DNA from 4 places in the Mesorhizobium kowhaii genome. Region 3 is predicted to be linked to each of the others. Evidence: riboswitches for the same ligand, from Rfam matches in the RefSeq annotation. Region 3 holds a riboswitch; each other region holds the start of a gene.
The links. A riboswitch is a leader RNA that binds a small molecule or an ion and turns the genes downstream of it on or off. The one in region 3 is predicted to bind cobalamin.

Region 1 (7,123 bases), on a different contig from region 3:
AACGCTTCGAGCCGAGCGAGGCGCCACCGAACAGCATGAAATGGGCGCCGGTATCCGACGACACGACGATCTCATCGCCGGGCCGGAACACCAGCAGCCGTTCCGCCGGAAAAACATCGCCCGAAATCGAGGCCTCGCCTTCGAGCGTGTAGATAGCGCGCTCCTCGGCGTCGGCCGGGATTTTCACGCTGGCGCCCGGCGCCAGCCTGAGGTCGGCATAGAGCGTGTCGGAGGCCGTTGCGACTGGAGAGCGCAGCCCCTGGAAGTTGCCGATGACGATGCGCCCGCTGACGCCTTCGGCATCGATCTCGGGAAGCCGAAGTGCTGCGGTGTTCTCGAACACCGGGGCGACTTCTTCCCCACCATCCGGCAGTGCCAGCCATGTCTGCAGGCCGGAGACCGACATCGGCGCGCCGCGCAATTCTTCGGGCGTGCGCTCGGAGTGCACGATGCCGCGGCCGGCTGTCATCAAATTCACGTCGCCGGGCTGGATGACCATTTCGGTACCGAGGGAATCGCGATGCCGGATCTTGCCGTCGAACAGGTAGGTCACCGTCGACAGACCAATATGCGGATGCGGACGGACATCGAGTGCCTGGCCGGCCCGCAGGATCGCCGGGCCCATGCGGTCGAAGAAGATGAAAGGCCCGACCAGCCGCCTTTTGGCGGTCGGCAGAGCGCGGCGCACCTGAAAACCGCCAATGTCCTTGGCGTTAGGAATGACCATCAGTTCGATCTGGTCGCTGGCAAAGGCATCGCCGACTTCAGGGTCTTTCCCAGGGAAGAAACTCATGGACTCTCCTTGTCAGTGGCCGTGCCTGCTTGCCGCATCAGGCGAAACGGACCGCCGCCTTCGCCCGCGCCTTGGCCGCCACCTCTTCGCGATTGCGAGGATGCTGATGGGTTTCGAGGGAGCCGAGAAGCTCGCGCGCCGACACCGCAATGGCTTCGACCGCATGGTCGAAGGCGTGCTGGTTCTGCTTCGAAGGTCGCGTCGTTCCGCTCAATTTGCGGACAAACTGAAGTGCTGCGTCGCGCACCTCGTCATGGGTTGCCGGCGGATCAAAATTGAACAGGGTCTTGATGTTTCTGCACATCGTTTCCGAACCTCCTCTTGTCCTGAAGCCGTTTCAATCGAGACGGCTTCTATCCTCGATCATGATCATGTCCAAAAACCGGTGAGGCAAGACCATCGTTCGGCAGCATGCCTCAGTCGGCGTCGAGCGGCTCCGTTCCAACCGGCTTGCCGTCGCGCGACAGCCTGATCTTCTCGACCTTGTCCTCGGCGGCCTTCAGCAGCCGGTCGCAATGTGCCTTCAGCGCCTCGCCGCGCTCATAGATCCTGATCGACTGGTCGAGCGGCACGTCGCCACGCTCCAGATCATCGACGATCTTTTCCAGCGCGTCGAGTGCCTGTTCGAAGCTCATCGCCTTGATATCTTCGTTGGTCTCACCAGCCATCATTCATCCTTTCATCAGTCGCCCGACATGGGCGGCGACCGAAAATGCCAGTCCCTGCAGATCGTAGCCACCCTCGAGCAGGCTGACGAGCCGGTTGCCGCTGTGGCGCGTGGCGCGCTGCATCAGCTGGCCGGTCGCCCAGTCGAAATCATCCTCGGTCAGGTTGATCTCGGCCAGCGGATCGCGATGGTGCGCATCGAAGCCGGCCGAAATGATGATGAGGTCGGGCGCGAAATTGTCGAGTGCCGGCAGGACACGCGACAGGAAGGCATCGCGGAAAACCTCGCTGCCGGTCTGCGGCGCCAACGGCGCGTTGACGATATTGCCGGCGCCGGTTTCGCTCTTTGCCCCGGTGCCGGGATAGAGCGGCATCTGGTGGGTCGAGCAATAGAGCACCGATGGATCGTCCCAGAAAATATCCTGCGTGCCGTTGCCGTGATGCACATCCCAGTCGACGACCGCAACGCGCTCGACGCCATGTTTCCTCTGCGCATAGCGCGCGGCGATCGCCGCCGTGTTGAAGAGGCAGAAACCCATGGCCGTGGTTTTTTCGGCATGGTGGCCGGGCGGCCGGGCGGCGACGAAGACATTGTCGGCGCGGCCAGTGAAAACGTCATCCACGGCTGCATTGGCGGCGCCGATCGCGGTTATCGCCGCTTGCCAGCTCTTCGGGCTGGCGGTGGTGTCGGCGTCGATGCGGGCGATGCCCTCGTCGGGAATGGCGGCGCGGACACGGGCGACGAAATCGGCGGGATGCGCGTAGAGGATCGTGGCCTCATCGCCCTCGGTCGCCTGGACGCGATCGAGCGCGGTAAAAGCTTCATCGTCGAGCACCCGCTCGATGGCGCGCAAGCGATCCGGCCGCTCAGGGTGACCCGGCGGCGTGATGTGCTCAAGGAAGATTGGATGGGTGTAGAGACGAGTGGTCATCTTCCCTATCTAGTGCCCCGACGTCGCGATGGCCATGCGTTGTGGCCTGATGGTTGGGGAAAATCACACATGCGTCCATTGGTGTCGCTGCAGGCATTGGCGTCCTCGGCGCTTCGGCGTAAGGTCGCTGCCACTGCCTGGTGCCCGCCGCAAGCGGGAGAATCGGGAACACGGTTGAACTCCGTGGCGTGCCCAACGCTGTGAGGGGGACCGCGCCGGTAAATGCCACTGTCGATGACGGGAAGGCACCGGACGCGGGTTGATCCCGAGCCAGAAGACCGGCCTGGCAGACATCGTCATCCGCATGGTCAGGCGGATGGCATCTACTGCAATCGCAAGGGGACACGCGATGCCGGAACACATGACCGCTGCTGTTGGCGACGGATTTGACCAGAGCGCGCGCGACGCGGTCTATCGCGCCATGTTCACGCGGCGCGATGTCCGCAGCCATTTCCTGCCAAACGCGCTCGACGTTGAGGTGCTGGCGCGGCTGCTGCTTGCCGCTCACCATGCGCCGTCGGTCGGCTTCATGCAGCCTTGGAATTTCATCGTCATTCGCGATGCCGAGCGACGGGAAAAAGTGCGCGACCTGTTCCTGGCGGCACGTGAGCAGGAATTGCCGGCCATCGCGGAAGACCGGCAGGCGCTCTACCGCAAGCTCAAGCTGGAAGGCATCTGCGAAAGCGCGCTCAACATCTGCATCACGTGCGACCGCCAGCGCTCGAAGGGTTCGCCGCTGGGGCGCTGGCACAATCCGGAGATGGACCTCTACAGCACGGTCTGCGCGGTGCAGAATTTCTGGCTGGCGGCGCGCGCCGAAGGCGTCGGTGTCGGCTGGGTCAGCATCATCGAGGCGCAGGCATTGAAAAGCCTGCTGTCAATTCCCGAGCATGTGACGCCGGTCGCCTATCTCTGCGTCGGCCATGTTTCCGAGTTCGCGCCAAAGCCAGACCTCGAAGCGCATGGCTGGGGCCGCCGCTTGCCGCTGCCGGAGCTGATCATGAGCGAGACCTTTTCCGGGCAAGGTGAAGCGCTGCTCAAATCGACCGTGCAGCGCCTCAATGCCGTTGACGTCGCATCGGCGACCACCGCTGATCAGCGGGTCGCGCCGGCCGTGCCCCAGCGCGAGCCGCCGAAGGAGGCCAGCGCCTTGTCTTTGAGTTCCCTGAACTTCGACGACGCTTCGGCCAGCCGGGCGTCCCAGGCGGGATCTGGCACCTGGCCTTCGACAGTCCTGAAATAGACCTGCATCAGGCAGGCGATGGCGAAGGGTTCGATGAACGCTGCCTTGAAGGCCCAGGCGAAGACGATGGCGAGCACGAAGGCCCAACCGGCAAGTTGCCCGGGCATGAGGAAAAGAATGGCGCCGGCCGGAGCCAGCATCAACAGGAAGATGACGAACGACACGCCCCACATGATGACCGCCAGCCAGACGGCGTTCTTGACCATGATCTCGGCGTTCTGGGCGTAGAGCACGACGCCTTGCCGCGCCGTCTCGAACGGCGAGGCTGAATTGATGCGGATGTTGTAGCCGAGGATGATTTCGTCGACATAGGTCAGCGACAGGCGGATCACCGTGTTGATGAAGGAGACCAGGCCGCCCAAGCCCGGAATCGGCAGGAAGGCGGCGATGCCGCCGATCAGCCCGGTAATGGCGCGGATGGCGCCCTTGACCAGCTGGTCGACGACAAAAAGCATGTTGGCCTCGGCAAAACGCTGGGTCACGATGTCCTTGGCGTAGGCAATCTGGTTCTGGCCGGCGGGAATGTCACGGCCGTCGATCAGATGGACCATGACCGCGATATGGCCGGCCTTGACGACATACAGGATGTATTCGCGGATCCAGTAGACGGCGATCGAGACGACGCCAAAGCCAACCACGCCGCCCCACAAGGCAAAGGACAGCGGTCCGTCGGGATCGGTGGAGATATGGCCGACGCCGTAGCCAACGGAGGCGCCGGTGCCGGTCGCCATGATGTAGGCCAGCGTGATGCCGAAATAGACGATCATGCGAAAGACAATGAAGGGCCAGGTCCGCATCATGATGGACACCGACCTGCCAATATCGAAATCCCACATGCCCCGAATCTCCCGCTCAGAGATGGCGCAGGAGGATGCGCTCAAACCGGTTATTGTCAATCGCGGGCAGTAGCGGGCCAGGCCGCCAATGGGGATTCTAGTTCGGCTGCGGACCCGGCTTTTTGAGCAGACCCTCAAGCAGTTGCTTGAACGCCGTCACCACCTTCTTCGACGTCGCTTCGGGGTCGTTCGAATTGGCGATCCGCTGTGCCGCCTGACTGCTCGCTCCGTTGATCAGCCGCGAGGCGGTCTCGGGGTCGAGGCTGGAGACGATAACCCCCTCCTCCTGCAGCGTCGTCAGGTGGCCGGTCATTGAAGCGATGCACGCATTGGCGTTCGGCCATTGTGCCGGATCTCCCAGCACGGCCGGGCCATCCCGGAACATGATGCGCTGGATTTCCGGCTCCAGCGCCATCTCGATATAGGTCGTGCATTCGTCGACGAAATGCTGCCAGCGGGTCGGCGCTCTCGACGCCACTTCGTTCACGCGCGCCGCCATCTCGCCGTCGATTTCGGCGATGACCGCCTGCAGTAATCCCTTCTTGTCGCCGAAGTGATGATAGAGTGCGCCGCGCGTCAGCCCGGCCGAGGCAGTGAAATCATCCATCGAGGCCTGGGCATAGCCGATCGTACCGAAGGCATGGCGGGCCGCCGCGATCAGCTTGGCGCGGGTCTCGGCGATCATTTCCTTGCGAGGTTTGTGCATGGCTTCTGGACCCATTAACATACGCACCGTATGCCAATTGACATACGTGGCGTATGATCTATCTAACAATCATACGCTTCGTATGTAATTGTCGAATCTTCCTTTGTCGAGGAACCGGACCATGCAAAATCCCTATTCGGAAATCTTTCGCGCCCCCGGCGCCAAGGGCTTTGCAAGCGCAGGCTTCATGGCTCGACTGCCGATTGCGATGGCGCCAATCGGCATCGTGGCGATGCTGTCGCAGACGCGCGGCGAGTACTGGCTGGCCGGCGCCGTTTCCGCGACATTCGCGCTGGCCAACGCTTTCGCGGCGCCGCAGATATCAAGGCTGGTGGACCGCGTTGGCCAGACGCGGATCGTGGTGCCGACCACGATCATCTCCGTGCTCGCCTTCGCAGTCCTGATTGTGGCGGCCAATCAGGACTGGCCGGCATGGACGTTGTTCGTGTCGGCGCTGCTCGCCGCGGCGATGCCCAGCATCCCGGCAATGGTGCGCGCGCGCTGGACCGAGATTTTCCGCGGGCGGCCCGAAATGAACACCGCATTCGCCTTCGAGTCGGCGGCGGACGAGCTGGTCTACGTTGCCGGGGCATCGCTGTCGGTGGGCCTGAGTGCCGCCCTGTTCCCGGAAGCGGGAATGCTGGCGAGCACGCTGTTCCTTGCCGTCGGCTCGACGGCGTTCATCCTGCAGCGTTCGACCGAGCCGCAAGTGCGGCCGGCGGAACAGGGTTCGCGCGGCTCGGCAATCCGCCTGCGGCCGGTGCAGATCATCACCTTCGCCCTGATCTTCATCGGCGCAACCTTCGCGACGACGGAAGTGAGCACCGTGGCGATCACCAAGGAGCTTGGCCAGCCGGCCGCCGCAAGCCTGGTCATCGGTGTCTACGCGCTGGGGTCGTTCGTGCTCGGCATCATCGTCGGGGCGCTCAACCTGAAAATGGCCCTGCAGCGTCAACTTGCTATCGCCGTCGCCGTCATCGCGCTCACAGCGCTGCCGTTGCTCGCCGCCGACACGGTGCCGCTTCTGGCGCTGGCCGTCTTCGTCAGCGGCGTGGCGATCTCACCGACCTTCATCACGGCATTCGGCTTGATCGAGCGGCACGTGCCGGAAGCGATGCTGACTGAGGGCATCACCTGGGTGACCACCGGGATCGGCATCGGCATGGCGCTGGGCTCGTTCGCGGCCGGCTCGGTGGTGGATGCATTCGGCGCCCAGAACGGGTTCTGGGTGTCGGTGGCTTCAGGTACAATCGCACTGGCCACCGTACTGCTTGGCCAGCGCAGCCTTGCCACGCCTAAATGCGACCTGGACGGATGCGAAGCAGGCGTCGTTCCTGCAGAATGATCCCCGAAGCGCCCGGTTTCGAACGGACCGGGCGCTATCCCGGTGGTTGCCCTTCAGAGAATCTCGGTCTTGGCGATGTGGATGCCAAAGCCCTCGAGACCGACATAGTGGCGTTCGCGTGAAGCGATCAGATTGATCGAGGAAATGCCGAGATCCTTGAGGATCTGCGCGCCGAGACCAATCTCGCGCCATTCGTTCTCACGGCGGCGCGCCTCTTCGTGATCCTCGCGGTCGCCGCTGGCCGGCCGCTTGCGCTCCTGATGGGCGACGCCGACGGAGCCCTCGCGCAGATAGACGATGACACCACGCCTGCGCTCGCCCATCGCCTTCATGATGCCGTCCAGCCGATGGCTGGTGCCGAACACGTCGGTCACCACATCCTCGGAATGCAGGCGCACCGGCACCTCCTCGCCGTCGCGGATGTCGCCGAAGACAATGGCGACGTGATGCATCGAGTCCCAGGGCAACGTGTAGGTGAAGACCTGCGCCTTGCCGCCGAGCGTGTCGATTTCGGAGCAAGCCACGCGTTCGACCAGCGTTTCCTTGCGTTGCCGGTAGGCGATGAGGTCGGCGACCGAAACCTGTTTGAGGCCATGCTCTTC
Region 2 (7,123 bases), on a different contig from region 3:
CGCCATGTCGGCCATGCTTCTGGCGGCGGGCGCGGTTGGCGAAACAGTGCCGCTGCTTACCGGTGCCTTCCTGCTCTGCGGCGCTTTCTTCACCATTGCGCTCGACGCTCTGGGCTCGACCGCCTTCATGCGCTCGGTGCGATCCTATGAAAGGTCGCAGATGGCGGCGGTCTACCGCACCTATCTCGACTTTTCGGAGCTGACGCCACCGCTGGTCTATTCGGTGGTGCTGGCGTTCTTTGGGCTGGGCTCGGTGTTCGTCACGCTCGGCCTGCTGGCGGCGGTTTGCGGCTTCGTGACCTGGCGATACCTGCCGAAATCGCTGTGATCTTCAGGGCTTGGGGGTAACCGCTGTGTGCCGTTCGCGGACCCAGTTGTGGAAGCGGTGCAGGTCGTATTCCTCGGGCATCAGCACACCGGCTTCGTGGCGCATCGAGCGCAGGCCTTTCTGGTTGATTTCGCAGATCGCCGCATCCTCCTCCAGCACCTGTTTGCCGAAGGCGACGATGTTGTCGATATCGGTTGCCATCAGTGCCTCGGGCGCAAACAGCCATTCGGCGACAAGCTCGGTCTGCTCGGGGCCGAGCGGTACCAGCCGCACGGTTCTGACATAGTCGACATGGCCGACGACGAACATTGACGGCAGGTTGGTGGCATAGGTCTGGCCGGCGGCGCGCTCGGCTGGTGTGAGACCGGCAAAGACCGGCCCATGCGCCTGGCCGTCGCGCGACCATGTCTCGGCGCCGGCGCGCAGGCCGCCGGAAAACTCGGGCGCGTCATTGTCGGCGTGGCGAGACCATTCGGGATCGTCATGGCGGCCCATCAGGCCGCGGCCATAGATCGGCACCAGCCGCGACAGATCCTTGTGGACGCCCGGACAATGCAGGCACTCGTTGAAGTTTTCCCAAAAGATTTTCCAGTTGCAGTTCATCACCTTGCGCAACGCATGGCCGGTAACCAGCGTTTCCAGCGGCCAGTTGGCGAGACTGCCGGACGCCGGATCGAAGGATGTCTCCGCCGAGCCGGTAGCGTCCTCGGCGAGATTGACGAAGACAAAACCGCGCCACACCGAGAGTGCGACGCGATAGAGCGGATGATTGGCCTTGTCGAAGCCTTCCGGCAGCGATTTCGACGGCACGCGCACGAGATCGCCACGCAGCGAATAGGACCAGGCGTGGTAGGGGCAGGTGATGAGCCGCGCCTTCAGCCGGCCTTCGCTTTCCTGGCAAAGCTGCGAACCGCGATGGCGGCAAGTGTTGTGAAATGCGCGCAGTTCGCCGGTTTCGTCACGCAGCACGACGATTTCCTGCGTGCCGATGCGGAAGGTGCGGAAGCAAAGCGGCTGGGCCAGATCGGCCTCGCGGCAGACGAGCAGCCAGCTTCTGTACCAGATGGCGTCGAGGTCTCTTTGATAGCTCCCTGGATCCCAATAGGCGGAGGACGGCAGCGTCGGTTCGGCCCGGGTCAGGCCGTTGTAGGGATCGCGCTCGCTGGCAATGGGCTGCATGGCTGGCTTCCTGTGAAATTGTCAGCCGACACCCGACCGCGGGAATTGTCAATTGTCGTGCCGGTGACCGATTTGCGCACTTTTCGGCGACATGCATTCTTGCTTACGCAGGTCGTTATTCCGAAAACCGCTTCGCACTTTTCGGCGACATGCGTTCTTGCTTCATGCATGTCGTTTTCCCAAAACCGCTGTGCACTTTTCGGCGACATGCATTGTCGGAATTTGGTTTGCCGGTCGCGGCGATTTTCCCTATAGTCGCGCTGTCGTCGGTTCCGTTTGGAGCCAAGAGGGAATGCGGTGCGGGCTGACTTGTTGCCCAATGCCGTGGCTGCCCCCGCAACTGTGTGCGGTAGTCCTCTCCATATGCCACTGAAGGTTTTTCTTCGGGAAGGTGGAGAAGGGCGCTGATCCGCGAGCCAGGAGACCTGCCGGCGACAGGAAACTGACTTCGATGCCCTCGGGTGGAGGGCGAAAGGACAAGACATGACTACCGCTTCCGTCTCCCTCGGCGCCTCCGTCTCCTCGCAGTCGCGCTTCATGCAGCTTGCGCTCGTGGCACTGCTCGGCATCTTCGTTGTCGGCTTTGTCGGCTTCTCGCATATCGATGCGGTCCACAATGCGGCTCACGACTATCGCCATTCGATGGCGTTTCCCTGCCACTGACGAGGATTTGACATCATGAACCTGTTTCGCAACGTCGTGTTCATCGCGGCGATCGCAGGGCTCGTGGCTGGCGTCGTTCTCGCCTGCATGCAGGCCTATGCCACCGTGCCGCTGATCCTCAAGGCGGAAGTCTACGAGCAGGCCGGCGGCGGCCATCACCATGAACATGCAGCTCCGGCCGCAACGGATACCAATGCCATGAGCACAGCCGCTCCGGCGGCGAATGCCATGAGCTCTGCCGCCCCGGCGCCGGCGGAAGCAGCCGCTCCGGCAGCGGAAGACGAAGGCTGGGCGCCGGCCGACGGTTTCGAGCGTTTCGCCTTCAGCGTGGTTGCCAACATCGTCACCGGCATCGGTTTCGCGCTGATCCTGGTTGCGGTTTCCGAATTCGCCGGTGGCATCGGCAATTGGCGCCAGGGCGTGTTCTGGGGCCTGGCCGGCTTTGCCGTGTTCACGCTGGCGCCTGGTCTCGGTCTGCCACCGGAATTGCCTGCCATGCCGGCGGCCGATCTCACGCAGCGCCAGATCTGGTGGTGGGCAACCGTGGTGGCGACCGCGGCGGGTCTCGGCCTGATCGCCTTCCGCAAGTCGCTGCCGCTTGTGATCCTTGCCGTCTTGCTGATCGTCGCGCCGCATGTTGTCGGCGCACCGCAGCCCGACAGTTTCGAGACGCCGATCCCGGAAGGCCTGCACCACCAGTTCGTGGTTGCGGTGACCGTGACCAACCTGGTGTTCTGGCTGGTGCTCGGCGCGGTCGTCGGCGTGGCGCGCGGCCGCTTCACCGGCACCGCGACCAGCCTGCGCGACAGCTTTGCCTGATCGCAGCACGCTGACCTTCATCATCGGTGGTGCGCGCTCCGGCAAGAGCGCGCACGCCGAAACCCTGGCGACGACCTCGCCGCCGCCATGGGCCTATATCGCCACGGCGGAAGCCTATGATGACGAGATGCGTGAGCGCATAGCGTTGCACCGCTCGCGGCGCGGTGAAGGCTGGACGACCATCGACGCACCGCTCGATCTCGCAGGCGCGCTCGAGGCCTTGCCGGACAATCAGCCGGTGCTTGTCGACTGCCTGACACTGTGGCTGACCAATCATATGCTGGCCGAAAACGACCTCGATCTGGAATACCGTCGGCTGGCTGACGTGCTGTCGCGGCCGCGCGGGCCCTGGTTCGTGGTGTCCAACGAAGTCGGGCAAGGCATCGTGCCGGACAACGCATTGGCGCGCCGATTTCGCGATGCCGCCGGCCGGCTCAACCAGCAGGTGGCCGCTATCGCCGATACGGTGCTGCTGATGGTGGCGGGACTGCCGCTCAAGGTGAAATGAGATGACCGATATCGACAACAAGCCCATCGAAGACCGGGATGAAGAACGCCACCGCGCCAAGATGGCCAAGCGCAAGGCGGTGCAGGACGCCGAGGTGGCGAGCAAGACGGTCGAGAAGGGGCTGCTGATCGTCAACACCGGGCCCGGCAAGGGCAAGACCACTGCTGCCTTTGGTCTGGCGCTGCGGATGCTTGGCTACGGCAAGCGTGTCGGCGTCGTCCAGTTCATCAAGGGCAAATGGCACACCGGCGAGAAGGAAGCCTTCGCCGCCTTTGGCGACCGCGTCGTCTGGCACGCGATGGGCGAGGGGTTCACCTGGGAAACCCAGGATCTGAAGCGCGACATCGCCGCGGCCGAAGCCGCATGGGCCAAAGTGCTCGAGCTGATGGCCGATCCATCGATCAGCCTGCTGGTGCTCGACGAACTGAACATCGCGCTGCGCTATGATTATCTCGATCTCGACAAAGTGGTTGAGGCATTGAAGACTCGTCGCGAGGGCCTGCATATCGTCGTCACCGGCCGCAACGCCAAGCCGGCGCTGGTCGAGGCGGCCGACCTCGTCACCGAAATGGGCGTGACCAAGCACCATTTTTCCGCGGGCGTGAAAGCGCAGCAAGGCATCGAATTCTGAGAGCTTTACCCTTCCCACGTGGGGAGGGTTAAGGCCCAATCACGCTACAATGACGATTGCCGATACCAAACCGAACAGCGCGATCAGCAGATAGTCGGCGATGCGGTAGAGTTTCAGCGCCTGCCTTATGTCGATGCTGTCGGCTTCGCGCCGGCCGCCTTCGCCCATGAAGACGTCGTCGACCAGCACGCCGCCGTAGCTGCGCGGTCCGGCGAGCGCCAGGCCGAGCGCGCCGGCCATCGCGGCTTCCGGCCAGCCGGCATTGGGCGAGCGGTGTTTTTTCGCGTCGCGCCACACTGCATGCCAGGCATTTTTCGCATCCGCGCCTTTGACGAGGAACGCAGCCGATACGATCAGCAGCGCCGTCAGCCTTGACGCCGGCAGATTGATCCAATCGTCGAAGCGCGCCGCCGCCCAGCCGAAGGCCTCGTGGCGCGGGGTGCGGTGGCCGATCATCGAATCGGCGGTGTTGGCGGCCTTGTAGGCGGCGCCCCCGGCCAGCCCGCCGACGCCGGTCCAGAAGGCGGGAGCGACAATGCCGTCGGAAAAATTCTCGGCCAGGCTCTCGATCGCCGCACGGCAGACACCGGCCCTGTCCAGCGCTTCCGGATCGCGGCCGACGATGCGCGAGACGGCGACACGGCCCAGAGCTAGGCCACCGGTGTCGAGTGAGTCGGCCACGGCCTCGACATGCTCGTAAAGGCTCTTCTGCGACAGGAGTGATGTCGCCAGAAGCGCGGCAAGGATCAATCCCATGGGAACGAACCAGAGCAGGATCTGCACGCCGAGCCCGATCGCCGCCGGCACCAGCACGATGACCAGCAGTGCCTGGACACCACGCTTGCGACGCAGCGCGTCGGGATCAGTGGCGCGGTTGAGCCTGCGGTCGAGAAAGGATATCAGCCTGCCGAACCACGTCACCGGATGGCCGATGGCGCGAAACAGCCAGTCCGGGTAGCCCAGGACGAATTCGACGGCCAATGACAGGAAAGCGATCAGGATTGACATGAAGCTTCTTGATGGGGCGGCGGTGGACCATGGTGGAAGTCTTGGCCGGGCGAGGGCGCTTTTCCCCAACGCCGTGCTGCCTTTCGTCGACCTCTCGACCGGTATCAATCCGCACTCCTACCCGCTTTTCGACTTGCCCGCCACCACCCTGTCGCGACTGCCGGAATCCGGGCGCGCCCGCGACCTGACGGAGGTCGCGGCGAACGCCTATGGCGCGCCTTCTCCAGCCAACGTCGCGGCGGCACCCGGCACGCAGATCCTGTTGCCGCGCGTCGCATCGCTGATCGCGCCCGGCAAGGCGCTGGTGCTGGGTCCGACCTATGCCGAACATGCGCGGGCAGCTGTGATCGCAGGACACGAGGTGACGGAGGTCGGCGACTTCGAAGTTTTGGCGGAGGCCGACCTTGCCATCATCGTCAATCCCAACAATCCGGATGGGCGCATCGTGGAGCGCGACAGGCTGCTGGCGCTGGCTGCAGGGCTGCGCGCCAAGGGCGGGCTGCTGGTCGTCGACGAGGCGTTCATGGATGTCGGCCCACGTCAGCACAGTCTCGCCGGCGATGTCGGCCTAGGCGGCATCGTTGTGCTGCGCTCGTTCGGCAAGTTCTTTGGCCTGGCCGGGCTACGGCTCGGGTTTGCGCTGTCCGATGCAGCGACGGTCGACCGGCTGGACACGCAATTCGGACCATGGGCCGTCGCCGGCCCGGCGCTGGAATACGGCATTCGCGCGCTTGCCGACATCGACTGGCAGCACGCGATGCGGGCATCCCTTGCGGAGGCATCGGCGCGGCTCGATGCGCTGTTCGGCCGCTTCGGCGCTCCTGTCGAGGGCGGCACCACATTGTTCCGCTATCTCCGCTTGCCCGATGCCGACGATCTGTTTTCCGCACTTGGCGAGCGCGGCATCCTGCTGCGCCATTTCGCCGACCGTCCGGGTGTCTTGCGCGCCGGCCTGCCGGGGAGTCAGGAGGGATGGCAGCGGCTCGACTCCGCTCTTGCCGAATGGGCATCGCGGCGCGAGGATCGATCGAAGGGTTCGAAACAATGATCCATGTCTGCTCGCTGGCAAAGGTCGAGGAAACGGTGGCAAGAACCGGCGCCGACCGCATGCTGTCGCTGCTCGCCGCCGGAACGGAGGTGATCCGCCCGGCCTCGATCGCCCGGGAAAACCATCTGCATCTGGTCATGCACGATATTGCGGTGGCGCAGGACGGTATGACCATGCCGGGCGAAGAGCATGTCCGCAACCTGCTCGATTTCGCGCGCCGATGGGACCGGGCAAAGCCGATGGTCGTGCATTGCTATGCCGGCATCAGCCGCTCGACCGCCTCTGCCTACATTATCGCCGCAGCATTGGCGCCGAAACGCGACGAAGCCGAACTGGCGCAGATGCTGCGGGCGCTGTCACCTTCAGCGACGCCCAATCCGCGGCTGATTGCGGTGGCCGACATGTTGCTCGACCGCAACGGCCGCATGATCGAGGCGATCCAGGCGATCGGGCGCGGCGCCGACGCGTTCGAAGGCACGCCTTTCGCGCTGAAGATCGACAACTAAAACCAGCTACTTCAGCCACTCGGCGAGCTTTGCCTTGCGCACATCGCGCAGCAGGCTGATGAAACCATCGGCCTGATGTTCGGCGGTCAGCCGGCCTTTCTCGGCCGTCGCAATGCTGGCGTCGCCGACAACGCCGTTCGGGTTGAGGTCGCTGGCGATCCAGGCAAAGGCATGGGTGCCGGTGTGGCGCAGCAGCGAAAATTCCTTTTCGGCCTTCGCGACATTGGAAACGAAATTGTCAGCCTTGCCCATGTCGACGAGATCCGGTCTGAAATGCAGCATCAGCGACGTCTCGACATCGCCGCCATGGATGCCGTGGCGGTCCTCGAGTTCGGTGTACATGCCGGCGGGGCGGCCAAAGCGCTGCCAGCTGGTCTTCGCCGCCAGCATGTTTTCGCGCACGCGCAATTCGCGCGTGATGATGCCCATGATC
Region 3 (7,123 bases):
CGATCTGCACAGCGGGCCGTTCGACGACTTCATCCAGATCGACGCGCCGATCAATCATGGCAATTCCGGCGGTCCGCTGGTCGATGTCAACGGCAATGTCGTCGGCATCAACACGGCGATCTATTCGCCCAATGGCGGCAGTGTCGGTGTCGGCTTCGCCATCCCGTCGGACCAGGCCCAGAAGGTGGTCGCCAAGCTGATGAAGGACGGCTCAATCCAGTACGGCTACCTCGGTGTCGAGATCCAGCCGGTGACGCCGGATGTGGCGAGTGCCATCGGGCTCGATCATCCTGGCGGCGCGCTGGTTTCGCAGGTCAATGACGGTTCGCCGGCTGCCAAGGCCGGCGTCGAGACCGGCGACGTTATCACCAGCTTTGCCAGACAGGATGTAAAGGATCCCAAGGACCTGTCGCGGGCCGTCGCCGATGTCGCACCCGGCGCCCGGGAATCGCTTGAGGTCTGGCGCAAGGGCAAGGCCATGGATATTTCCGTCGATGTCGGGCTCAACGGCGACGATGTGAAGACGGCATCCGTGACCGACGGGTCCGGCGCGCCGAGCGCCGGGCAAGGCAATCGAGTCCCCGCGATAGGCCTCGGCCTGATGGACATCACGCCCGACATTCGCCAGCAGATGAACCTAGCCGACAATCAGCACGGCGCGGTGGTTGCCAGCGTCAATCCCGACAAGGCGGCCGCGGCTTCCGGCATCCAGGCCGGTGACATCATTATCGCCGTCAATCAGGTGCCGGTGAAGAGCGCCAGGCAGGTCACCCAGGCGATCGCCCAGGCCGGCAAATCCGGCAGGAAATCGGTGCTGTTGCTGTTGGAGCGCGACGGCGGCCAGATTTATGTCGCGGTGCCGTTTGCCAATGGCTGACACGTGGCGCTGACTTGAAGGCAGGATCGGCGGGACTCGGCGACAACGAGCCGCCGATCCAGTCCGTCAAGATTTCAGTTGCCCGCCACGGCATCTTCGAGAAAACTGCATGAAGTCTGACAGATGGCCCGATGCAGGGGGATTGCCGCAATGGTCACCCGAGGTTTCCTTTCAGGACGGCGCCCGCCGACCGACGGCGACGCGCGCATCCCTCCAGGGCAATATCTCGAGCAGGGATTTCCGGTCCTGTCAGCCGGCCCGACGCCGCGGGTGCGCACCGAGGAGTGGTCGTTCACGCTGAAGCACGGGCCGCGGCCGATCAAGAAATGGAATTGGGCCGAGTTCAACGCCTTGCCGCTGACCAAGATGACACGCGACATCCATTGCGTGACCGCGTGGACCAAGTTCGACACGCCATGGCAAGGCGTGCTGATCGACGATATTCTCGCCGATGCCGGCATCGAGCCGCCGACCGCCTTCACGCTGGCGCATTCGTTCGACGGCTATTCCACCAATGTGCCGATAAAGGACCTCACCGCCGGCAAGGCGATGGTCGCGCTGTTTTACGAAGGCAAGCCGATCACGCCGGACCATGGCGGCCCGGCGCGGTTGCTGGTGCCGCATCTGTATTTCTGGAAATCGGCCAAATGGCTGAACGGCCTCCAGTTCACCGAGCGCGATGAGCCGGGTTTCTGGGAATTGCGCGGCTATCACATCTATGGCGACCCATGGCGTGAGCAGCGCTACACGAACGATCCATGAGCGACGCACAAGCGCCGCAATCGCCCTGGCAGACGGCCGGGATCGTCCGTATCGAAAAGCGCACGCCGCGTGTCACCAGCTTCTTTTTCCAGCCATCGCGGCCGTTCCCCTATCGGGCCGGTCAGCATGTCGACGTCAGGCTGACAGCGCCGGACGGCTATCAGGCGCGCCGCTCCTATTCGATTGCCTCCGCGCCCGAGACGGACGGGGTGATCGAACTGGCGATCGAAAAACTCGACGATGGCGAGGTCTCTCCGTTCTTCCATGACGTTGCAGCGGTTGGCGATGAGGTCGAACTGCGCGGGCCGCTCGGCGGGCATTTCATCTGGCCACACGATGATAGCGGGCCGCTTCTGTTGGTCGGGGGTGGTTCGGGCGTCGTGCCTTTGATGTCGATGGTCCGTCATCGCGCCAAGCGCAATTCGATGGTGCCCGTCGCCCTGGTCTTTTCAGCGCGGGTCTGGGACGAAGTGATCTTTCGCGACGAATTGATCGCTCTCGATGATCGCAAGGACGGCTTCGACCTCGTGCTGACACTGACGCGCGAAGCCGCGCGCCGTCCTGCCGATTATTCGCGGCGGGTGGACGTTCCCATGATGGTGCAATCCATGGCGCGGCTGCCCGGACCGCCTGATATCGCCTTCGTCTGCGGCTCCAACGCCTTCGTTTCGGCCGCCGCCCAAGCGCTGATCGATGCCGGCGTTGCAGCGGACATCATCCGCACCGAGCGCTACGGAGTTTGAACGGATGCAGCCCTTCGAGAGGTTTCTCGCAGCCGCCGTTCCGAGGCTCGGCATCGCCCACCGGTCACGCCTCGATTTCGAGCGCCGAAAGCGGTTTTGAGCAACAGGCGAGGATAAAGCCGTCGTCGATTTCGTGATCAAGGATGCCACCATTGTGGCTCATCTCGACGGTGCCCGCGACCTTCTTCACCTTGCAGGTTCCGCAGAGGCCGAACTCGCAGGCGGCGGGAATCCGCACGCCCGAGGCGCGGGCCGTTTGCAGCACGGTCTGGCCGGCGACGCATTCGGCGTCGACATCCGAAAGCGCGAATCGGATCGGCGTCGCGGCTTCGACGATGACGCCAGCGCCGTCTTCCGCCGGCGAGGTGAACGGTGCCGGAATCTCCTCCACAACAGGCGCCGCAAAGCTCTCCTGATGGTATTTCGTCATGTCGAAGCCGGCGGCGTCCAGCATGCCGCGCACGGCGCGCATGAAGGGATCGGGGCCGCAGCAGAAGATTTCGCGCTCGCGGAAATCGGGCGCCAGCAATGGCAGCCGGATCGCGTCGATGCGGCCCATATGGCCGAACCAGCCCTCGCGGCTCGATCGCTCCTCGATCATGAAGCCAAGCGACAGGCCCGGCATGCGGCTGCCGAGCAGCTCGAGCTCCTTGCGGAAAATGATCTCTTCGGGGCGTCGCGCGCAATTGACGAAGCCGACATCGGTCCATGGCGCGCAGTCGTTCAGCCAGCGCAGCATCGACATCATCGGCGTCACGCCGGAGCCGGCCGAAATGAACAGATACTTGGCCGCCGGGTGGCTGTGCAGCGAAAAGTCGCCGGTCGGCCCATAGGCCTTGACGTGCGAACCGGGCGTCAGATGGTCGAACATCCAGCGTGTGCCGATGCTGCCCGCTTGCGCCTTGATCGTCACCGCGATCGAGAACGGCCGCGATGGCGAAGACGACAGCGTGTAGGTGCGCATCAGCGGCCCGTCGGCGGTCGGCAGTTCCAGCGTCACGAACTGGCCCGGCTTGTAGCGGAACCAGGTCTGGTTGTCGGAGCGGAAGGTGAAGGTCTTCACATCAGGCGCTTCGTCGCTGACGCCGATCACTTCCAGCACCTGGAGCCTGTCGTTCCAGGGCGTCATCTGGTCGAGATGGCGATAGAGGCCAAGGTCCGTCATCGCATTCATCCTCTTGTCCCTTTTGTTCGGTGCATGCCGTGATCCCAAAACCGCCGGGCACTTTTGGGCGACATGCCCTAAAGCGCGTCGCGTCGAAACGGATTCATGCGCCGCGCTTTAAGTCTTTGTTTGTATGCATGTCGTTGTCTCGAAACCGGGGCCACTTTTGAGCGACATGCATTAGGCAACGCTGCGCAGCGCCGGCCGGCCGCCTTCGGCAAGGCGCGGACCGATGAACGACGCGTACCACTCGACGAACTGGATCACGCCCCCCTCATGCAGCTCCGAATAGGGGCCGGGCTCGTAGGCGGGCGACAGGATGCCGAAGGCATTTTCCTCGACGATGCGGCGGTCCTGATCGTTGGTCTCGGTCCAGACATGGGTAAGCTCGGCGAGATCGTAGTCGACGCCCTCGACCGCATCCTTGTGGACCAGCCATTTGGTCGTCACCGCGGTCTCCGTGGCGCTGATCGGCAGCACCCGGAAGGTGACGGCGTGGTCGCCCAGGATGTGGTTCCAGGTCGTCGGATAGTGATAGAGCAGCAAGGAACCGATGCGGTCGGTCGAAACGCTGTCGGATAGGTTCTTCTTGACCGCGCGCTTTCCCGTCATCGTGTAGCTGACGGCATCGCGCAGCAGCGGCGCGCGGGTGGCGCGGTACTGTCCGGCCGGATCGATGCGGAATTTGCTCGGCAGGCCGGCCGCTTCGCATTTCGCCCAGTGCGCAAGCATTTCCGGGTCGCTGTCGGCGCCTTGCACGCCGGTCACCGTGGGCGCTTCCGGGAAAGTCTTGCAGAGCTCCGGATGATTGCCGGCGCAATGGTAGCACTCGCGGTTGTTTTCCCAGACCAGCTTCCAGTTACCCTTCTCGACAATGGTCGATTCGAACGCCACCTTGGCCTCACGCAGCCGGTGCGGCAAAAGGTAAGGCTCGATCACCGCCCGCATCGGCGCGAAATCCGCCGGCTCCTTGGCCAGGCAGATGAAAATGTAGCCGCCGACGCTTTCGCAGGCGACGGGCTTCAAGCCGAACTGGCTCTTGTCGAAACCGTCGGCCATCTGCCTGGCAAACAAGAGCCTTCCGTCCAGCTCATAGGTCCATTGGTGATAAGGGCAGACCAGCTTTGCCGCCGTGCCCTTGTCGGAATTGCAGACGCGGCTACCGCGATGGCGGCAGGAATTGTGGAAGGCGTTGATCTTGCCTTGCTGGTCGCGGACAAGCACGACCGGATAGTCGCCGATCTGTGCCGTGATGTAGCTGCCCGGCTTCGGCAGTTCGCAATCATGGCCGATGAACAGCCAGTCGCGATACCAGATCAGCTCCATGTCGAGCTTGAAATAGTCTGGATCGGTGTAGAAGGGCTGTTCCAGCGAAAAGCCTTGCCGGCGCCCACTCAAGAGCCTCAGCATGTCGTTGCGAGCATCCATGTCCTGTCCTCGTTATCTAAGGACTGAACTGGTGGTGACGGAGGAAGGATCGGACGCAGGCCGGCGATGCGCCGGACATGCACTATCCACCTCTTGACCGCCCACCGCGATCAGTCGAGTTCAAACATCTCGGGCTGGTTTCCGGGCTCTGGAGTTGTCCTTGCGGACCATCGCGACACCTTCCCAGGCGATTGCCCAGTGGTCTCCCGTTGCGACTTGAACTCCACCACCGTTGCGGGGGCAGCGCCGGATTCTGACCGGCTTCCCAATTCTCCGCCTCGTCGTCACGAAGCGGCACCTGAGATGACATGATCTAATCACGATCGCGGGCGCGTCATCGGCATGAAAACGACATCGTATCCATGCGGCGCGACACGTGTGCGAAACGCCCAGGTTGGCGATTGCCGGGCCGAAATCCTATCTCTTCGGCAGCCATAGCCGGCTGCAATCTCCTCGAGTTCGACCCCTTGCCAGGGGCCAAAAAAGGTTAACGGTTTCGAAAAGTGACTATTAGCAGCATCTAAAATCGAACCGAACGGTTCGTTTCTGTTGACGGTGCGTGCAGGACGGGTGAACACTGGGCCTCCGACACAGTTGGTGATCTGGCCGGCGGTTTCATACAACTCTTTGATATAAATCAGAAAAACATTGAGTGTGGAAACTCCTGGCGCAATTTCAAGTGGCAGATTCTTGGTCCACGCGGAACAACTTCGTGATTGGAAATGGCTGGATGGCTTTCCCACATCGGGGCTGTCCGAACGACGCGATTTCATCCCAAGACACGCCGCTAGACGGACGGCAAAAATAAGAAATACTGGAGTACCAAAAAATGAAAAAGATCATTCTCACTGCCGCCGCCGTTCTGGCCATTTCCGGCAGCGCCTTCGCTAACGGTAGCGACCACTATGGTTCGAACGCCCCGGCAGCCACCGCTGTCGACAGCTCCTACACCGCTTCGGTCAAGAAGTCGGAACCGGCTGCTCAGACGCCTGTCCAGGGCAGCGACCGTAACCTCTTCGGCCACTAACAGCCGATTCCCAGAGGGCGTCGGCCTCGCTCCGCCGCCCTGGTGAAATCCAGAAATTCAGGAGAGCTAAAATGAACAAGATCCTCATCGCCGCCGCCGCCGTTCTGGCCATCTCCGGCAGCGCCTTCGCCGCCAGCGACAACTATGGTTCGAACGGCGCCAAACAGCCTGCAGCCGCGGTTGACCACTCGTACACGGCTTCCACCAAGACGTCGCAACCGGTTGCTCAGACGCCCGCTCAGGGCAGTGACCGCAACCTGTTCGGCAACAACTAACAGCCAACTCCCCGCGGACGGCGGGTCTGTCCCGCCGCCTTGGAGAGGCTCGAAAAATTCAGGAGACTAAAATGAACAAGATCCTTATTGCTACCGCTGCCGTTCTGGCGCTTTCCGGTAGCGCTTTCGCCGGCAGCGACAACTTTGGCTCCGATGGTGCCAATCAGCCCGCGGTCACGTCGGTTGACAGCTCGCATACGGGCTCGATCCGCAACACCGGTGGTTTCGTCGGCAAGCTGCTCAATTCGTCGGGCGACGTACAGAAGTCCGCCCCTCAGGGCAGCGACCGGAACCTCTTCGGCCACTAACAACCGAAGCTGATCTCCAAACAAGAGCGGCGGGCCTGTGCCCGCCGCTCTTTGTCTTTTATACGGCCTCCGATGTCCTGACCTCAGGCCGCCTTTGCTTCCGGCTGACGGAGCGAGAAGGAGTGCCCGTCCGCGTCGAAGATGTGAAGGTCGCTGGCGTCCGCGCTCAGCCGCAGCGTCGCCCCGCGCTTGACCTCGACATTGCCTGGCATCTTGGTCACCAGCGGCAGGTCGGCGCGGCCGATGTCGACATAGACAAGCTGGACCTCGCCGAGCTGCTCGACATAGTCCACCGTTCCCTCGAAAAGATAGTCCGCGCCGCTGGCGATGATCAGATCTTCCGGCCGCACGCCAAAGCTCAAAGCAGCACCCTTTGCCGAAGCCGGCGTCGCGATCGGCACGCTTGCCTTGCGGCCGCCGACATGGCTGACCACGGTCGGGTTGCCGGTCTTGTCGATGGTCGCCGGCAGGATGTTCATAGCCGGCGAGCCGATGAACTGGGCGACGAACAGGTTGCCGGGCTTCTTGTAGAGATCCA
Region 4 (7,123 bases), on a different contig from region 3:
GAACATCAGCGAACCGCTGCGCGCCCAGGTGATCAGCGCTTCAGTCGAGGTGACGAGAAAGCCCTTGTCGGCCAGCTCGTTGTTGATCTCGAGGAAGAAAGGATCGTCGGACCCCACCGGCCTGCCGGTGTTGGGATCGATCAGGCCCTTGGGCTTCGGCGCGACGAGCGTTCCGGAACTGTCGTTCAATCCCATTCCAGCGCTCCTTTTTTCCATTCATAGGCAAAGCCGATGGTCAGCACCGCCAAAAAGACCATCATCGACCAGAAACCGAGCATGCCGATCTTCGAGAACGACACCGCCCACGGAAACAGGAAAGCCACTTCCAGATCGAAGATGATGAACAGGATCGACACCAGGTAGAAGCGGATGTCGAATTTCATGCGGGCGTCGTCGAACGAGTTGAAACCGCACTCGTAGGCGGAAAGCTTTTCGGGATCGGGATTGCGGTAGGCGACCAGGAAGGGGGCGGCCAGCAGCGCCAGGCCGACGACCAGGGCCACGCCGATGAACAGGACGATGGGCAGGTATGAACCTAGAAGTGCGTTCATGCTCGGCTTTCCGTTGGCGCCAATCCACGTTGATTACAGCACCGGACCTTAATGCGGAAGCGTGACAGTTTAACCGCTGAACCGTTTTAAGGGCCTATGCTGCAACGCGGCGAGGGTTAGCGCAGCACTTCCAGCGAAGCAAGTCAAACCTTGTTCAAAACACGGTGCTGGACGGCATATCCGAGGAAACTGGTCCGATCCGCTCCTGTTTGATTTCCTTCTATTTTTACTCCACTTTTGTCTCCTGACATGGTTGCCGCCAAAACCCTGCTAGCATGGGCCGGAATCACCCATCAGGGCCACGCCAAATCACCCTCAGAATGACACCCGCATGAAGGAAAAGATCTCGCTTGCCATGGCACGGCGCACCGCGCTCGCTGCCCAGGGGTTTCTCGATCCCCGCCCCACCGCTACGCCCGACCGCCGCCATTTTGCCCGCGTTCTCTCCCGCACCGGCCTGTTGCAGATCGATTCTGTCAGTGCTGTGGTGCGCGCTCATTATATGCCGCTCTATTCGCGCCTTGGCCCCTACCCGCTCACGTTGCTCGACAACGCCGCCGTCACGCGCAAGCGCACGGTGTTCGAATACTGGGCGCACGAGGCCTCCTTCCTGCCGGTCGAGACATACCCGCTGATGCGCTGGCGCATGCAGCGGGCCGAGCGCGGCGATGAAATGTATCTGGGCCTCGCCAAATGGGGCCGCGAGCACGCCGCCTATATCGAAGAGATCTACCGCGAGGTCGTCGATCGCGGTCCGATCGCCGCTTCAGCGCTCGAAGGCCAGAAAGGTTCGGGCGGCTGGTGGGGCTGGAGCCATGCCAAGCATGCCTTCGAATGGCTGTTCTGGGCCGGGCGCATCACCACCGCTCATCGTCGCGGTTTCGAGCGGTTCTACGATCTGCCGGAGCGCGTGCTGCCGCAGGCGATCCTCGATCTGCCGGTGCCCGCCGCCGAGGACGCGCACCGCGAGTTGCTGCGCATTTCCGCCCGCGCCCACGGTATCGCCACGGCCGGCGACCTGCGTGACTACTTTCGCCTGTCCCCCGCCGACATGAAGGGCCGGCTGGAAGAACTGGTCGAGCTCGGCGAGCTGCTGCCGGTGCGCGTCGAAGGCTGGGACAAGCCGGCTTATCTTCACAAGGACGCGCGCCTGCCACGAAAAATCGAGGCCCGCGCCCTGCTGGCGCCGTTCGATCCGGTCGTCTTCGAACGATCGCGCACGGAGCGACTGTTCGATTTCCACTACCGCATCGAGATCTACACGCCGGCCGATAAGCGACAATATGGCTACTACGTTCTGCCGTTCCTGCTCGGTGACAGGATCGTGGCGCGCGTCGACCTCAAGGCCGACCGGCCAGCCGGGATGCTGCGTGTCCATGCCGCCTATGCCGAGCCCGGCGCGCCGCCTGAAACCGCTGCAGAACTCTTCGAGGAACTGAAGCAGATGCAGGGCTGGCTTGGCCTTGAACGTACAGAAGTGACATCGGCCGGTGATTTGGGTCCGGCGCTGGCCGACCTGACCGTATCGTAAGCCCACGTTGACACCGCTGCCTGCAAAAGCCTAAATCCGGTCCAGACGGTCTCTTCTCTTCAACGAGAGGAGCCAAGAGGGAATGCGGTGCGAAATTCCGATTTCAAATCCGCGGCTGTCCCCGCAACTGTAAGCGAAGAGCCAAGGCCGAAAGCCACTGGGATGGTCCCGGGAAGGCGGCACCAAGGCGATGACCCGCGAGCCAGGAGACCTGCCGTCTGCGACTATAGATTCCGATCGCCCGGCGGGTTTCCGGGCAAGGAGCCCGATTCTTGGACCACGACAGCAGTTTTTCGGCTGGCACAGCGGACAATTCGTCCGGCGAGAGCGATGCCCCTGCCGGCGTGACCATCATCGTCTGTGCCTCCTGCCGCGATGAAACCGGTTCCGATGCCCATCCCCGCGCCGGCGAACTGCTGGCGGACGACACGCGCCGCGCCGCCTCTGGCGAAGACATCCATGTCCGCAGCGTCGAATGCCTCGGCAATTGCAAGCGCCGGCTCAGCGCCGCCATCCTGCGCGATGGCTGCTGGAGCTACGTTTTCGGCGATCTGACCGCAACCAGCGGCGCCGACCTCGTCACTGGCGCAAAACTCTTCGCCACTTCGATGGACGGCCTCATTCCGTGGCGCGGCCGTCCCGATAGCCTCAAGCGCGGCCTCGTGGCCCGCATCCCTCCTCTTGACCTGCTGAAGGACTGATCATGACCGCTTCCGTCTCCCGCGTCCCCTGCACCGTCGTCACCGGCTTCCTCGGCGCCGGCAAGACGACGCTGATCCGCCATCTGCTGGAAAACGCCGGCGGCAAGCGGATCGCCATCATCGTCAACGAATTCGGCGACATCGGCATCGACGGCGAGATCCTGAAGGGCTGCGGCATCGACACGTGCCCAGAGGAAAACATCGTCGAACTGGCCAATGGCTGCATCTGCTGCACCGTTGCCGATGATTTCGTGCCGGCGCTCGACCAGATCCTGTCGCTGACGCCGAAGGTCGACCACATCCTGATCGAGACCTCCGGCCTCGCGCTGCCCAAGCCACTGGTCCAGGCTTTCCAGTGGCCGACGGTGAAGAGCCGCGTGACGGTCGATGGCGTCATCGCCGTGGTAGACGGTCCCGCGCTGGCCGAAGGCCGTGTCGCCAACGACATGAACGCACTTCAGGCACAGCGCGCCCAGGACACGACGCTCGATCACGACGACCCGGTCGAGGAGGTGTTCGAGGACCAGATCGCCTGCGCCGACCTGATCATCCTGTCGAAGAGCGACCTGATGGACGCTGCCGGCTCGGCCCGTGCCAACGCCATCATCAACGAGCACATCGCTCGCGCCGTGAAGATCGTGCCAACGTCACAGGGCAAGGTCGATCCGTCGGTGCTGCTCGGCCTTGGCCTTGCCGTCGAGGACGACATCGAAAACCGCAAGACCCATCACGACGACGAGCTCGACCACGAGCATGACGACTTCGACAGCTTCGTCATCGACATTGCCTCGATCGCCAATCCGGATGAGCTGGCAAAGCGCGTCGCCACCGCCGCCGAGGAAGAAAACGTGCTGCGCGTGAAAGGTTTCGTCGAGGTCGGCGGCAAGCCGATGCGGCTCTTGCTGCAGGCCGTCGGACCGCGCGTCAATCATTACTATGACCGCGCCTGGACGGCCGGGGATGACCGCCGCTCGCGCCTCGTCGTCATCGGCCTGAAGGGGCTGAACCGCCCGGCGATCGAGCGTATACTCGCCGGCTGACGCAAACCACGGGCCGCGATGCACATCCTCACCACGACCTCCGCCTCGCTCGACGACCTCGCCGAGCCGGTCGATCTGCGGCAGACGCCGGCGGATATCGTGGCCCTGTCTTTCACCGACAGCGATCTTGCCGGACTGGCGGCGGCATGGAAGGCCGATGCCGGCCGCTTGCCCGCCATGCGGCTGGCGGCCTTGCGTGACCTGCGCCATCCCATGTCCGTCGACCTCTGGGTCGACAGCGTCGCCCGCCACGCCAAAATCATCCTCGTGCGCATCCTCGGCGGCTACGACTGGTGGCGCTACGGCTGCGACCAGCTTGCCTCGACCGCCCGCGCACGCGGCATAAAACTGGCGTTGCTGCCCGGCGAATGCCGCGACGAGGATCTGCGCCTGATCGAAGCCTCGACACTGCCCCGCGAGGAGCTCGACGCTCTGCTCGACTATTTTCGCGAGGGCGGCCCGGCCAATATGAGCGCGCTGGTGCAGAAGCTGGCGCGGCTGGCGGGATCCGAAGCAACAATTTCGATGCCGGTCGCCGTACCGAAGGCGGGGTTTTACGAGCCGGGCCGCGGCGTCATCGATGATCTGAGTGCTTTTGTCCGCGCCCCCGTCATCCCCATCCTGTTCTACCGCTCGATGCTGCTGGCCGCCGATGTCGCGCCGATCGACGCCCTTTTTGACGCGCTCAGGCAGCGCGGCATTACCCCTGTCCCCATCTTCGTCTCCAGCCTCAAGGACCCGGCATCCCTGGCGTTCGTGGAAACCGCACTGGCCACGCTCAAACCTGCCGCCATCATCAGCGCGACCGCCTTCGCGTCCGGCGCCGAACCCGGCGTTGAAACCTTGTTCGACCGTGCCGGCGTGCCTGTGTTCCAGGTCATCGTCGCCACCACCCGCCGCGACATCTGGGAAAACAACCAACGCGGCCTGGCGCCCGCCGATCTTGCCATGCATGTCGTGCTGCCCGAACTCGACGGCCGCATCCTCGCCGGCGCCATTTCCTTCAAGGGCGAGAGCGAGGTCGACCCGGCGCTTGGTCACCGCGCCTTTGCCAACCGGCCGGAACCGGATCGTGTGGCGCAAGTCGCGGACCGCGTCAGAGCCTTCATCAAGTTGCAGGAAACGCCCCGCGCCGAGCGCAAGCTGGCGATCCTGATCCCGGATTACCCGAGTGCCCCGGGCCGCACCGGCTATGCCGTCGGCCTCGACGTGCCGTCCAGCGTGCTGGCCATGCTGCATGACCTCAAGGGACAGGGCTATGCCGTCGACAGGATTCCACAAACGCCGCGTGAGCTGCTGGATTTGCTGGAAAGTTCAAACCACGGGCTGAAGCTTGACGACTATCTGTCCTTCTCGACCGAATTGCCGAGGGTGGCAATGGCTGCCGTAGAGGCGGCCTGGGGGAAGACGGAAGACGAGACCGGCTTGCGCGAGGCGCCCCCCTCCGCAAAATTCCCCTTCCGCGCCGCCACCTTCGGCAACGTCACCGTGGCGCTCGCCCCGGATCGCGGCCGCTCGGCGGACCGCCGCGCCGATTATCACGACCCGACACTGCCGCCGCGCCATGCGCTGATCGCTTTCGGCCTGTGGCTGCGCAAGTCGCTCGGCGTTCATGCGCTTGTCCATGTCGGCGCCCATGGCACGCTGGAATGGCTGCCCGGCAAGACGGTTGCGCTCTCGGAAAACTGCTTTCCCGAGATCGTCACCGGCCCCTTGCCCGTGATCTATCCCTTTATCGTCTCCAATCCCGGTGAGGCGGCACAGGCCAAGCGGCGCATCGCCGCCGTCACCCTTGGCCATTTGCCGCCACCGTTGACCGGCGCCGGGCTGGACGAGGATCAGCACAGGCTCGAGCGGCTGGTCGACGAATATGCCCAGGCCGACGGGCTCGACCGTCGCCGCCGCGACCGGCTTGCCAAGCTGATCGTCGACACCGCGCAAAAGACCGGCCTCGCCTCCGAAGCCGGCGTCGCCAAAACCGACGCATCCGACGAAGCGCTGCGCCGCATCGACGCCTGGCTCTGCGACCTCAAGGATTTCGCCATCAAGGACGGGCTGCATATCTATGGCCGTGCGCCCGAAAACGAGCCTGACGCCATGCGCCGGCAAAGCGCGGAAGCCGAGAAGACGGCGTTGCTCACGGCGCTCGACGGTCGTCACGTCAAGGCAGGTCCGGCCGGCGCGCCGGCGCGCGGTCGCTCCGACGTTTTGCCCACCGGCCGCAACCTGTTCACGTCGGATCCGCGCACCATGCCGACGCCGACCGCCTATGATCTCGGCAGGGCTGCAGCGGAAGAAGTCGTGCGCGGCTATATGCAGTCGCATGGCGACTGGCCGCGTTCGCTGGTCACCGATCTCTGGGGCTCGGCCTCGCTGCGCACTGGCGGTGAGGAGATTGCCCAGGGCCTGGCGCTGATGGGCTGCCGGCCGCAATGGGATGCCGCAACGGGCCGTATCACTGGCATCGAGGTGCTGCCGCCGGCTGCCCTCGGACGGCCACGCGTCGACGTCACCTGGCGCATTTCGGGTCTGTTCCGCGACATGTTCCCGACCCAGATCGCGCTGATCGATGCCGCGGCCAACGCCGTTGCCACCCGCGACGAGGAGGATTCGGAAAACCCGCTCGCGGCCAAAGCCCGCGCGGATGGCAAGATCAGCCCGCGCATCTTCGGCACCTCGCCCGGCACTTACGGCGCCGGCATAGAGGACCTGTTGTCGAGCGGTGACTGGGCGGCACGTGAAGAGATCGGCCGCGCCTATCTCGACGCCACCTCGCATGCCTATGGCGGCGCCGGAGGCGAAGGCATATCCGCGCCCGGCGCCTTCGAGGGCCGCATCGCCGAAGCCGATCTTCTCGTCCACACCGGCGACGACCCCGGCCGCGACATCCTCGAAGGCTCCGCCGACGTTGCCTTCATCGGCGGCTTTTCGGCAGCGTTGGCCGCGCTCGGCAGGAACGCCGACGTGATCGTGCTCGACACCACGGATCCGCAAAAGCCCAAGCCGCGTTCGATCAGTGAGGCGGTGGCCCGCGTCGTGCGGGCCCGCGCCGTCAACGCCCGCTTCATATCAGGCCAGATGCGCCACGGCCCGCGCGGCGCCTCCGAATTCGCCGAAACCGTCGACCGGCTGGTCGGCTTCGCCGAAACCACCCATGCCATATCGGGCGCGCTGATCGAGGCCGTTCACGATGCCTATCTCGGTGATCCCGTGGTGCGCGCCTTCATCCTGCGCGAGAACCCTGCAGCAGCCAAAGTCATGGCCGAGCGCTTCCTGTCGGCGCGGCGGCGTGGCCTCTGG

Region 1: linked by a shared signal. The riboswitch ahead of bluB (5,6-dimethylbenzimidazole synthase) and the one ahead of ACFFNA_RS13160 (aromatic ring-hydroxylating oxygenase subunit alpha) in region 3 are both predicted to bind cobalamin.
Region 2: linked by a shared signal. The riboswitch ahead of ACFFNA_RS01675 (CbtB domain-containing protein) and the one ahead of ACFFNA_RS13160 (aromatic ring-hydroxylating oxygenase subunit alpha) in region 3 are both predicted to bind cobalamin.
Region 4: linked by a shared signal. The riboswitch ahead of ACFFNA_RS01890 (DUF1636 family protein) and the one ahead of ACFFNA_RS13160 (aromatic ring-hydroxylating oxygenase subunit alpha) in region 3 are both predicted to bind cobalamin.

What each region holds. Positions count from the first base shown of each region.
Region 1 is NZ_JBHLYT010000053.1:154,854-161,976, forward strand. It holds gene ACFFNA_RS28165 (pirin family protein) at 1-793, opposite strand, end outside; gene ACFFNA_RS28170 (DUF2277 domain-containing protein) at 831-1,097, opposite strand; gene ACFFNA_RS28175 (exodeoxyribonuclease VII small subunit) at 1,210-1,461, opposite strand; gene ACFFNA_RS28180 (histone deacetylase family protein) at 1,465-2,391, opposite strand; cobalamin riboswitch at 2,513-2,692, shown strand; partial or broken gene bluB (5,6-dimethylbenzimidazole synthase) at 2,753-3,370, shown strand; gene ACFFNA_RS28190 (hypothetical protein) at 3,487-4,470, opposite strand; gene ACFFNA_RS28195 (TetR/AcrR family transcriptional regulator) at 4,568-5,176, opposite strand; gene ACFFNA_RS28200 (MFS transporter) at 5,298-6,521, shown strand; gene ribB (3,4-dihydroxy-2-butanone-4-phosphate synthase) at 6,575-7,123, opposite strand, start outside.
Region 2 is NZ_JBHLYT010000002.1:188,056-195,178, reverse strand. It holds gene ACFFNA_RS01685 (MFS transporter) at 1-328, shown strand, start outside; gene ACFFNA_RS01680 (aromatic ring-hydroxylating oxygenase subunit alpha) at 332-1,507, opposite strand; cobalamin riboswitch at 1,758-1,954, shown strand; gene ACFFNA_RS01675 (CbtB domain-containing protein) at 1,991-2,170, shown strand; gene ACFFNA_RS01670 (CbtA family protein) at 2,186-2,989, shown strand; gene cobU (bifunctional adenosylcobinamide kinase/adenosylcobinamide-phosphate guanylyltransferase) at 2,982-3,497, shown strand; gene cobO (cob(I)yrinic acid a,c-diamide adenosyltransferase) at 3,499-4,128, shown strand; gene cbiB (adenosylcobinamide-phosphate synthase CbiB) at 4,168-5,136, opposite strand; gene cobD (threonine-phosphate decarboxylase CobD) at 5,135-6,184, shown strand; gene ACFFNA_RS01645 (tyrosine phosphatase family protein) at 6,181-6,690, shown strand; gene ACFFNA_RS01640 (creatininase family protein) at 6,697-7,123, opposite strand, start outside.
Region 3 is NZ_JBHLYT010000013.1:212,650-219,772, forward strand. It holds gene ACFFNA_RS13140 (DegQ family serine endoprotease) at 1-877, shown strand, start outside; gene ACFFNA_RS13145 (molybdopterin-dependent oxidoreductase) at 1,028-1,639, shown strand; gene ACFFNA_RS13150 (ferredoxin reductase) at 1,636-2,382, shown strand; gene ACFFNA_RS13155 (FAD-binding oxidoreductase) at 2,447-3,547, opposite strand; gene ACFFNA_RS13160 (aromatic ring-hydroxylating oxygenase subunit alpha) at 3,728-4,975, opposite strand; cobalamin riboswitch at 5,091-5,292, opposite strand; gene ACFFNA_RS13165 (hypothetical protein) at 5,293-5,748, opposite strand; gene ACFFNA_RS13170 (DUF680 domain-containing protein) at 5,805-6,002, shown strand; gene ACFFNA_RS13175 (DUF680 domain-containing protein) at 6,074-6,277, shown strand; gene ACFFNA_RS13180 (DUF680 domain-containing protein) at 6,349-6,585, shown strand; gene ACFFNA_RS13185 (ABC transporter ATP-binding protein) at 6,669-7,123, opposite strand, start outside.
Region 4 is NZ_JBHLYT010000002.1:237,057-244,179, forward strand. It holds gene ACFFNA_RS01875 (NuoB/complex I 20 kDa subunit family protein) at 1-195, opposite strand, end outside; gene ACFFNA_RS01880 (NADH-quinone oxidoreductase subunit A) at 186-551, opposite strand; gene ACFFNA_RS01885 (winged helix-turn-helix domain-containing protein) at 883-2,082, shown strand; cobalamin riboswitch at 2,112-2,315, shown strand; gene ACFFNA_RS01890 (DUF1636 family protein) at 2,355-2,783, shown strand; gene cobW (cobalamin biosynthesis protein CobW) at 2,786-3,823, shown strand; gene cobN (cobaltochelatase subunit CobN) at 3,842-7,123, shown strand, end outside.